Regions from separate parts of the Paenibacillus sp. BR2-3 genome, predicted to be linked through region 1. Evidence: predicted binding sites of a transcription regulator. Region 1 holds the regulator's gene; the other holds the start of a gene.
What was found. The regulator Rex, encoded in region 1, represses fermentation and respiration genes when NADH is low (regulators of the CRP and FNR family bind a similar motif). The targets are predictions, from matches to a motif close to TTGTGAAATATTTCACAA.

Region 1 (3,429 bases):
CTGTCTGGGCCGCGCTTGTCCCTGGTTTCGCAAATGCTATTATCATCGGGCCAAGCATGAGGCAGGGATCGCTGATGTGGTCATCACGAACCACTCCAAGCTGTTCGCAGATGTAAAAGCGGGGCATCAATTGCTGCCTTCCTACGACCATCTGGTTATTGATGAGGCTCATCATCTGGAGGACGTAGCGGGTAAGCATTTAGGCATGCATATGAAGCACTTTACTGTTGTTCACACGCTTTCCCGGCTGTTCAAGGACAGCCGCAACGGCCAACTGCCGGCACTGCGTCAGCAGCTGCAATCGGCTGGCAGCGAGCAGGCCTCCGAATGGAGCGTTATCATCGATAGAATTCATAACGACTTAATTACCGTGAAGGAAACATGGGACATCTTAAGTGAGAAGCTGTTCAGTCTTCTTCCGGAACGAAGCGATTCGGCCGCAGGAGAAGCCGGACAATTAGTGCTGCGCCTCTTGCCCGGAAAGAAGCCGAAGAATTGGGATGAGCTTGCTTCACTGGAGAGCGGAATGATATCAACGCTCAGCGATGTCCTGCGCACCGGCGAGAGAATGCTGAATGAAATGAGGGATCAGGAGGGGCAATCCTCTTCCGATAGTCTTGTCACGGATATCAGCGGATTATTCAAGGATTTGGCGGCCATCCGGGATCAAGTGCGGTTTTTTATGGGCTTGAACGATGAGGGTGTTGTATATTGGCTGGAGGCTAACGGGAATTACCGCAGCAAGTCACTGCAGCTATATGCGGTTCCAGTGAATGTCAGCTCTCAATTGAAGGAGCTGTTCTTCGACAAGAAGAAAAGCATTGTGCTGACTTCGGCGACTTTGTCGGTAGATAAATCGTTTCAGTTTATGATTGATAATCTGGGTCTGAATGAAGCTGCGGAAGAGGGCCGCCTCATGACCGTTCAGCTGCCCTCACCCTTTCATTACCGGGAACAAGCGCTGCTCGTGATCCCCCGCGACTTCCCGAGTGTAAAAGGAAGCGTGGGCGATGCCAACTTTGTGGATACTCTGGTGCAGTCACTTGCCGAAGCGGCTGTAACGACTAAAGGACGTATGATGGTGCTTTTTACATCCTACCGCATGCTGCGTCAGGTGTATGATCCTTTGAAGGAAGTGCTGGCATCGCAAGAAATTACGGTGCTCGGGCAAGGCATAGAAGGCGGGAGCCGCAGCAAGCTGATACGTCGCTTTCAGGATAACGCCGCTTCTGTCCTGTTGGGAACAAGCAGCTTCTGGGAGGGGGTAGACATCCCCGGCGAAGCGCTCACATGTCTGGCTATTGTGAGGCTTCCCTTCCAGCCGCCCAACCATCCTCTGGCGGAAGCGAAATCGGAGCTGCTGCAGGCACAGAAGAAGAACCCTTTTATGAAGCTGTCTGTTCCCCAGGCGGTGATCCGGTTCAAGCAGGGCTTTGGACGTCTGGTCAGAACTGCCCAGGACCGGGGGATTGTAATTGTTTATGATACCAGAGTTATAGAATCTTATTATGGAAAGTACTTCCTTTATTCATTGCCCGGCCCTAAAATGGAGCATATGCTGACCGATCAGATGGTCCCGCGTATTGCCGAATGGCTGGAGGAGGGGGGCGTCTCCTAAACGCCCGTTTATAACTTTTAATCTATAGGGACTCATAATTTTCCGCTGATACTGCATTCAACCTTTAGGAGGAGAAAATATGAAATCGGATAAAATATCGGAGGCTGTCGTTCGCAGACTCCCTGTGTACCTGCGCTTTCTGAACGATCTCCACAAGCGTGAAATTGCGACCGTTTCTTCTCAGGAGCTGGGCCAAAAACTGGACCTTAACCCGGCGCAAATTCGCAAGGATTTGGCTTATTTCGGCGATTTCGGAAGAAAAGGCATCGGTTATGATGTCACCTATCTTATTGAGAAAATCCGTCATATCCTGAAGCTGGATCAGCAAATAAACGTAGCACTGGTAGGTGCCGGTAACCTTGGGCATGCCTTATCCAATTATAATGCGTATTTGAAGGATACCATGAAAATTACGGCTATCTTTGATTCCTATATGCCGAAGGTGGGGCAGAAAATCAACTCTCTGACCGTACAGCCGATGGATGAGCTGGGCAGGACGATCCGGGAGCAGGGTATCCGAATCGGAATTATCACTGTTCCGGCTTTTGAAGCACAGAACGTAGCGGATATTCTTGTGGATTCAGGAATCGAGGCCATCCTGAACTTTGCCCCGGTCATTCTGAAGACTCCTCCTTACGTTCGTATCCATGCTGCTGATTTTACGACCGATTTGCAAAGTCTGGCTTATTATTTACAGGATGGAAGGGAGGAAGAAAGTGAACATGAAGAGCAATAAATGGATCATCAAGAACGGGAAATTTATTGTTCCCGGTGCTGACAAGCCTGTCCTGAGCGGTTATATGACTGTGGAAAACGATCGGATCACTTACATAGGTGAAGTGGAACCCCCTTTGGAGAATGGTGTTGAAATTATAGATGGAAGCCGGCTTCTGTTCATGCCGGGTCTTGTTAATACGCATGGCCATGCTGCGATGTCGCTCCTTCGCGGCTATGGAGATGATCTGGCCCTTCAGGTATGGCTTCAGGAAAAAATGTGGCCAATGGAGGAGAAGTTCACGGGCGAGGATGTGTACTGGGGAACTTCATTGTCAGTATTGGAAATGCTGAAGGGGGGTACAACTACCTTCCTGGATATGTATGATCATATGGACCGGGTTGCTGAGGTTGCAGATCTCTCGGGTATCCGTTCTGTTCTGATGCGCGGAGTGATCGGATTTTGCTCTGAAGAAATGCAGAATCATAAACTTGCCGAAGCCATTGATTTTGCCCGCAGCTGGCATGGCAAGGCTGACGGAAGAATTACAACGATGATCTCGCCGCACGCACCGTATACGTGTCCGCCGGATTATTTTGTGAAATTCGTGCAGGCTGCGCATGACTTGGACCTTCCGATGCATACGCATATGTCTGAGACCCGGCGGGAAGTCGAACAGAATGCAGCCGATTATGGCCTGCGTCCTGTCGCGCATTTGGAAAAGCTGGGCATGTTCACGCGCCCGTCGCTGGTGGCTCATGGTGTCCATCTGAATGATGAGGAAATTGAGATTCTTGCCCGTTATCAGGTCGGTGTATCCCATAATCCGGGCAGTAACCTGAAGCTGGCCAGCGGAGTTGCACGTGTTACGGATTTACTCCGGGCCGGTGTGCCTGTGTCTCTTGGTACCGACGGAGCAGCTAGCAACAACAATCTCGACATGTTTGAAGAAATGCGTCTTGCGGCGCTGATTCATAAAGGGGTTACCGGAGATCCTACTGCGGTTCCGGCACCGGAAGCCATGCGGATGGCCACGGAGGTTGGCGCCAAATCCATCTTTTTGGATAAAGTGGGAAGGCTGGCCCCGGGAATGAAA
Region 2 (3,429 bases), 2.4 Mb from region 1:
CTCATCTCGAACCGGCCGAACGTTGGCATATTTAATGGCGCTGAGCGAATCGGTTACGACCGACAGCCCGGCAATCCCGGTTGCCATCGTTCGCATCGTTTCCTGATCGTGAAGCGCCATCTCAATACGTTCATAACAGTATTTATCATGCATGTAGTGAATCACATTCAAGGTGTTAATATAGAGCTCTGCAAGCCACTCCATCATATAGTCAAAGGCGTCCATCACTTCGTCAAAGTCCAGTTTGTCCGACAGAATTGGCCGCATTGGCGGGGATACTTGCACCTTCATTTGTTCATCCACTCCGCCGTTAATTGCATACAGCAGTGCTTTGGCCAGATTTGCCCGAGCGCCGAAATACTGCATTTGCTTTCCGATCCGCATGGCGGACACACAGCAGGCAATCCCGTAATCGTCACCAAAATAAGTCCGCATTAAATCATCATTCTCATACTGAAGAGAGCTTGTCTGAATGGTCATACGTGCACAATATTCCTTGAACTTCTGCGGAAGCCGAGGGGACCAAAGTACGGTTAAATTCGGTTCCGGTGATGGACCGAGCGTCTCAAGCGTATGCAGGATTCGAAACGTTGTCTTAGTGACTAACGGACGACCATCCAGACCAATGCCTGCCAGCGACTCGGTCACCCAAGTCGGATCGCCGCTGAACAGCAGGTTATATTCCGGCGTCCTAGCGAACTTCACCATACGCAGCTTCATGACAAAATGATCGACGAGCTCCTGTGCCTCTTGTTCCGTTAACCTTTTCTTCTTTAAGTCACGCGTGACATAGATATCCAGAAAGGTGGAGGTACGGCCAAGACTCATAGCCGCCCCATTCTGTTCCTTGATCACGGCCAGATACCCGAAGTACAACCATTGGAAGGCTTCCTGCGCGGTTTTCGCTGGCTTGGAAATATCGAACCCATAGCTGGCCGCCATCTGCTGCAGCTCCGAAAGGGCCCGGAGCTGTTCCGTAATTTCCTCACGGAACTGAATCACATCATCGGTCATGGTGCTTTCGTCGAAGAAGGAGAGCTCGTCTTTTTTTCTTTTGACTAGAAATTCCGTGCCATATAGTGCAACACGTCTGTAATCACCGATAATGCGCCCCCGGCCATACGCATCTGGAAGTCCTGTAATAATGCCGGCTTTTCGAGCGAGACTCATGGCAGGTGAATAAGCATCGAAAACGCCTTGATTATGAGTTTTTCGGTACGTGGAGAAAACATGCTCGATTTCCGGATCCAGCTTAAAACCGTAAGATTCACAAGCATTTTTGGCCATTCGGATCCCGCCGTAGGGCTGAAGAGCTCGTTTGAAAGGTTCGTCCGTTTGCAGGCCAACGATTCGCTCAAGCTCCTTATTTAAATAGCCTGGTTCGTGTGAAGTAATGCTGGAAACTACCTTGGTATCCATATCCAGAACTCCGCCTTGTTCGCGTTCTTTCTTTGCGAGTTCCATGAACTGCTTCCAGAGTTGCTGCGTTGCTTCCGTGGGACCCACCAGAAAAGACGGATCTCCTACATACGGTTCGTAGTTGAGCTGGATAAACTGGCGGACATCGATCTCTTCCTGCCAGCTTCCTGATTCAAAGCCTTCCCATGCCTGCATCGCGTTATTTCCTCCTTTATCACTTTCGTCATGTTTACGAGATGTGCTTAGTATGATCTGTTTTAGCAAATATAAAGAAGGTACATAAATGGTTATCTTGGTGAATATTGCCAAATTTTACACAAGTGTCTGAAACGGCAAAGACTGGGAACGGGGATAATATAACGAAAGCAGGAAAAACTGTACTTGTTTATAACGACTTTAGATTTCCACAACCTAAATTAAACCACCACGAGTAGGATGGCAGGGAGGAAAAATGATGGCTGTCAAACAAAGCCAGACAGAAGGCAAGGAAAGCATGACAGAGAAGAATCATTCCGTACAGGATGAGGTCAACCGTCTGGTTACCCGTGCAAGGGCTGCGCAAGAAACGTTCCTCTCAATGAATCAAGAACAGATTGACCGCATTGTGCAAGCAATGGCACTTGCAGGACTGGACAAGCATATGCTGCTTGCCAAGATGGCGGTTGAAGAAACCGGACGCGGCGTGTACGAAGATAAAATCACGAAGAATCTTTTTGCATCAGAGTACATTTATCACAGCATCAAAAATGACAAAACCGTCGGGATTATTGAGGAAAATCCTTATGAAAATTACCAGCGGGTAGCCGAACCGGTTGGCATTATTGCTGGTGTTACGCCCGTAACCAATCCGACCTCCACGACGATATTTAAAACGCTGATTGCCACGAAGACCCGCAACCCCATCATTTTTGCTTTTCATCCGTCCGCGCAGAAATGTAGTAGGGAATCGGCAAAAACGCTGCTCGATGCGGCAGTAGCAGCAGGAGCGCCGGCACATTGCGTGCAGTGGATTGAGAATCCGTCGCTTGAAGCGACTCAGATGCTCATGAACCATCCGGATGTAGCCCTAGTCCTCGCTACGGGTGGGTCGGCCATGGTAAAGGCTGCTTATAGTACAGGCAAGCCCGCCCTTGGTGTAGGACCAGGTAATGTACCGTGTTTTATCGAAAAAACGGCTGACCCGAGACAAGCGGTCAACGATCTTATTCTTTCCAAAACTTTCGATAATGGCATGATCTGTGCTTCCGAGCAAGCCGTCATCATCGAGGAACCGGTTTATGACCAAGTTCGCAAAATGATGACGGACAACGGTTGCTATTTTCTAGATAAAACGGAAACAGAGGCGGTATCGAATTTGGTGATCACCGGGGAGAGATGTGCCGTCAATGGCGCTATTGTCGGACAGCCTGCTTATAAAATTGCCGAGATGGCCGGTCTTCAGGTACCTAAGAATACGAAAATTCTTGTTGCCGAATTGGAAGGCGTAGGAACGGACTTCCCACTGTCCGCCGAGAAGCTAAGCCCCGTTCTGGCATGCTATAAGGTAACATCGGCCGAACAGGGCATTGATCGTGCATCGGAAATCGTCGCTTTCGGCGGTTTGGGCCACTCTTCGGTCATTCACTCGAAGGACAAGACGGTAATCGAGGCCTTTGCGAAAAGGTTACAGACCGGACGTGTGATTGTTAATTCTCCTTCGACTCAGGGGGCTATCGGGGATATTTACAACACCAACTTACCGTCACTAACTTTAGGCTGCGGATCCTACGGCAAAAACTCGACCACCTCCAATGTATCTGCAGTCAACCTAATCAACATCAAACGTGTCGCATACCGGACGGTGAATATGCAGTGGTTCAAAATTCCGCCTAAGATCTACTTTGAAAAAGGGTCCACGCAGTATCTCGAGAAAATGCCTAACATTTCCAAGGTGCTTATCGTTACCGACGAAATAATGGTGAAGCTGGGCTACGTGGAAAAAATCGAATATTACTTGAGAAAACGTTCGGA

Region 2: the regulator Rex is predicted to act here: its motif matches at 1,722-1,739, upstream of adhE (bifunctional acetaldehyde-CoA/alcohol dehydrogenase).

Annotation. Positions count from the first base shown of each region.
Region 1 covers NZ_CP126311.1:2,305,360-2,308,788, forward strand. The annotation lists gene dinG (ATP-dependent DNA helicase DinG) at 1-1,618, shown strand, start outside; gene PaeBR_RS11020 (redox-sensing transcriptional repressor Rex) at 1,698-2,354, shown strand; gene PaeBR_RS11025 (amidohydrolase) at 2,341-3,429, shown strand, end outside.
Region 2 covers NZ_CP126311.1:4,934,464-4,937,892, forward strand. The annotation lists gene pflB (formate C-acetyltransferase) at 1-1,614, opposite strand, end outside; gene adhE (bifunctional acetaldehyde-CoA/alcohol dehydrogenase) at 1,913-3,429, shown strand, end outside.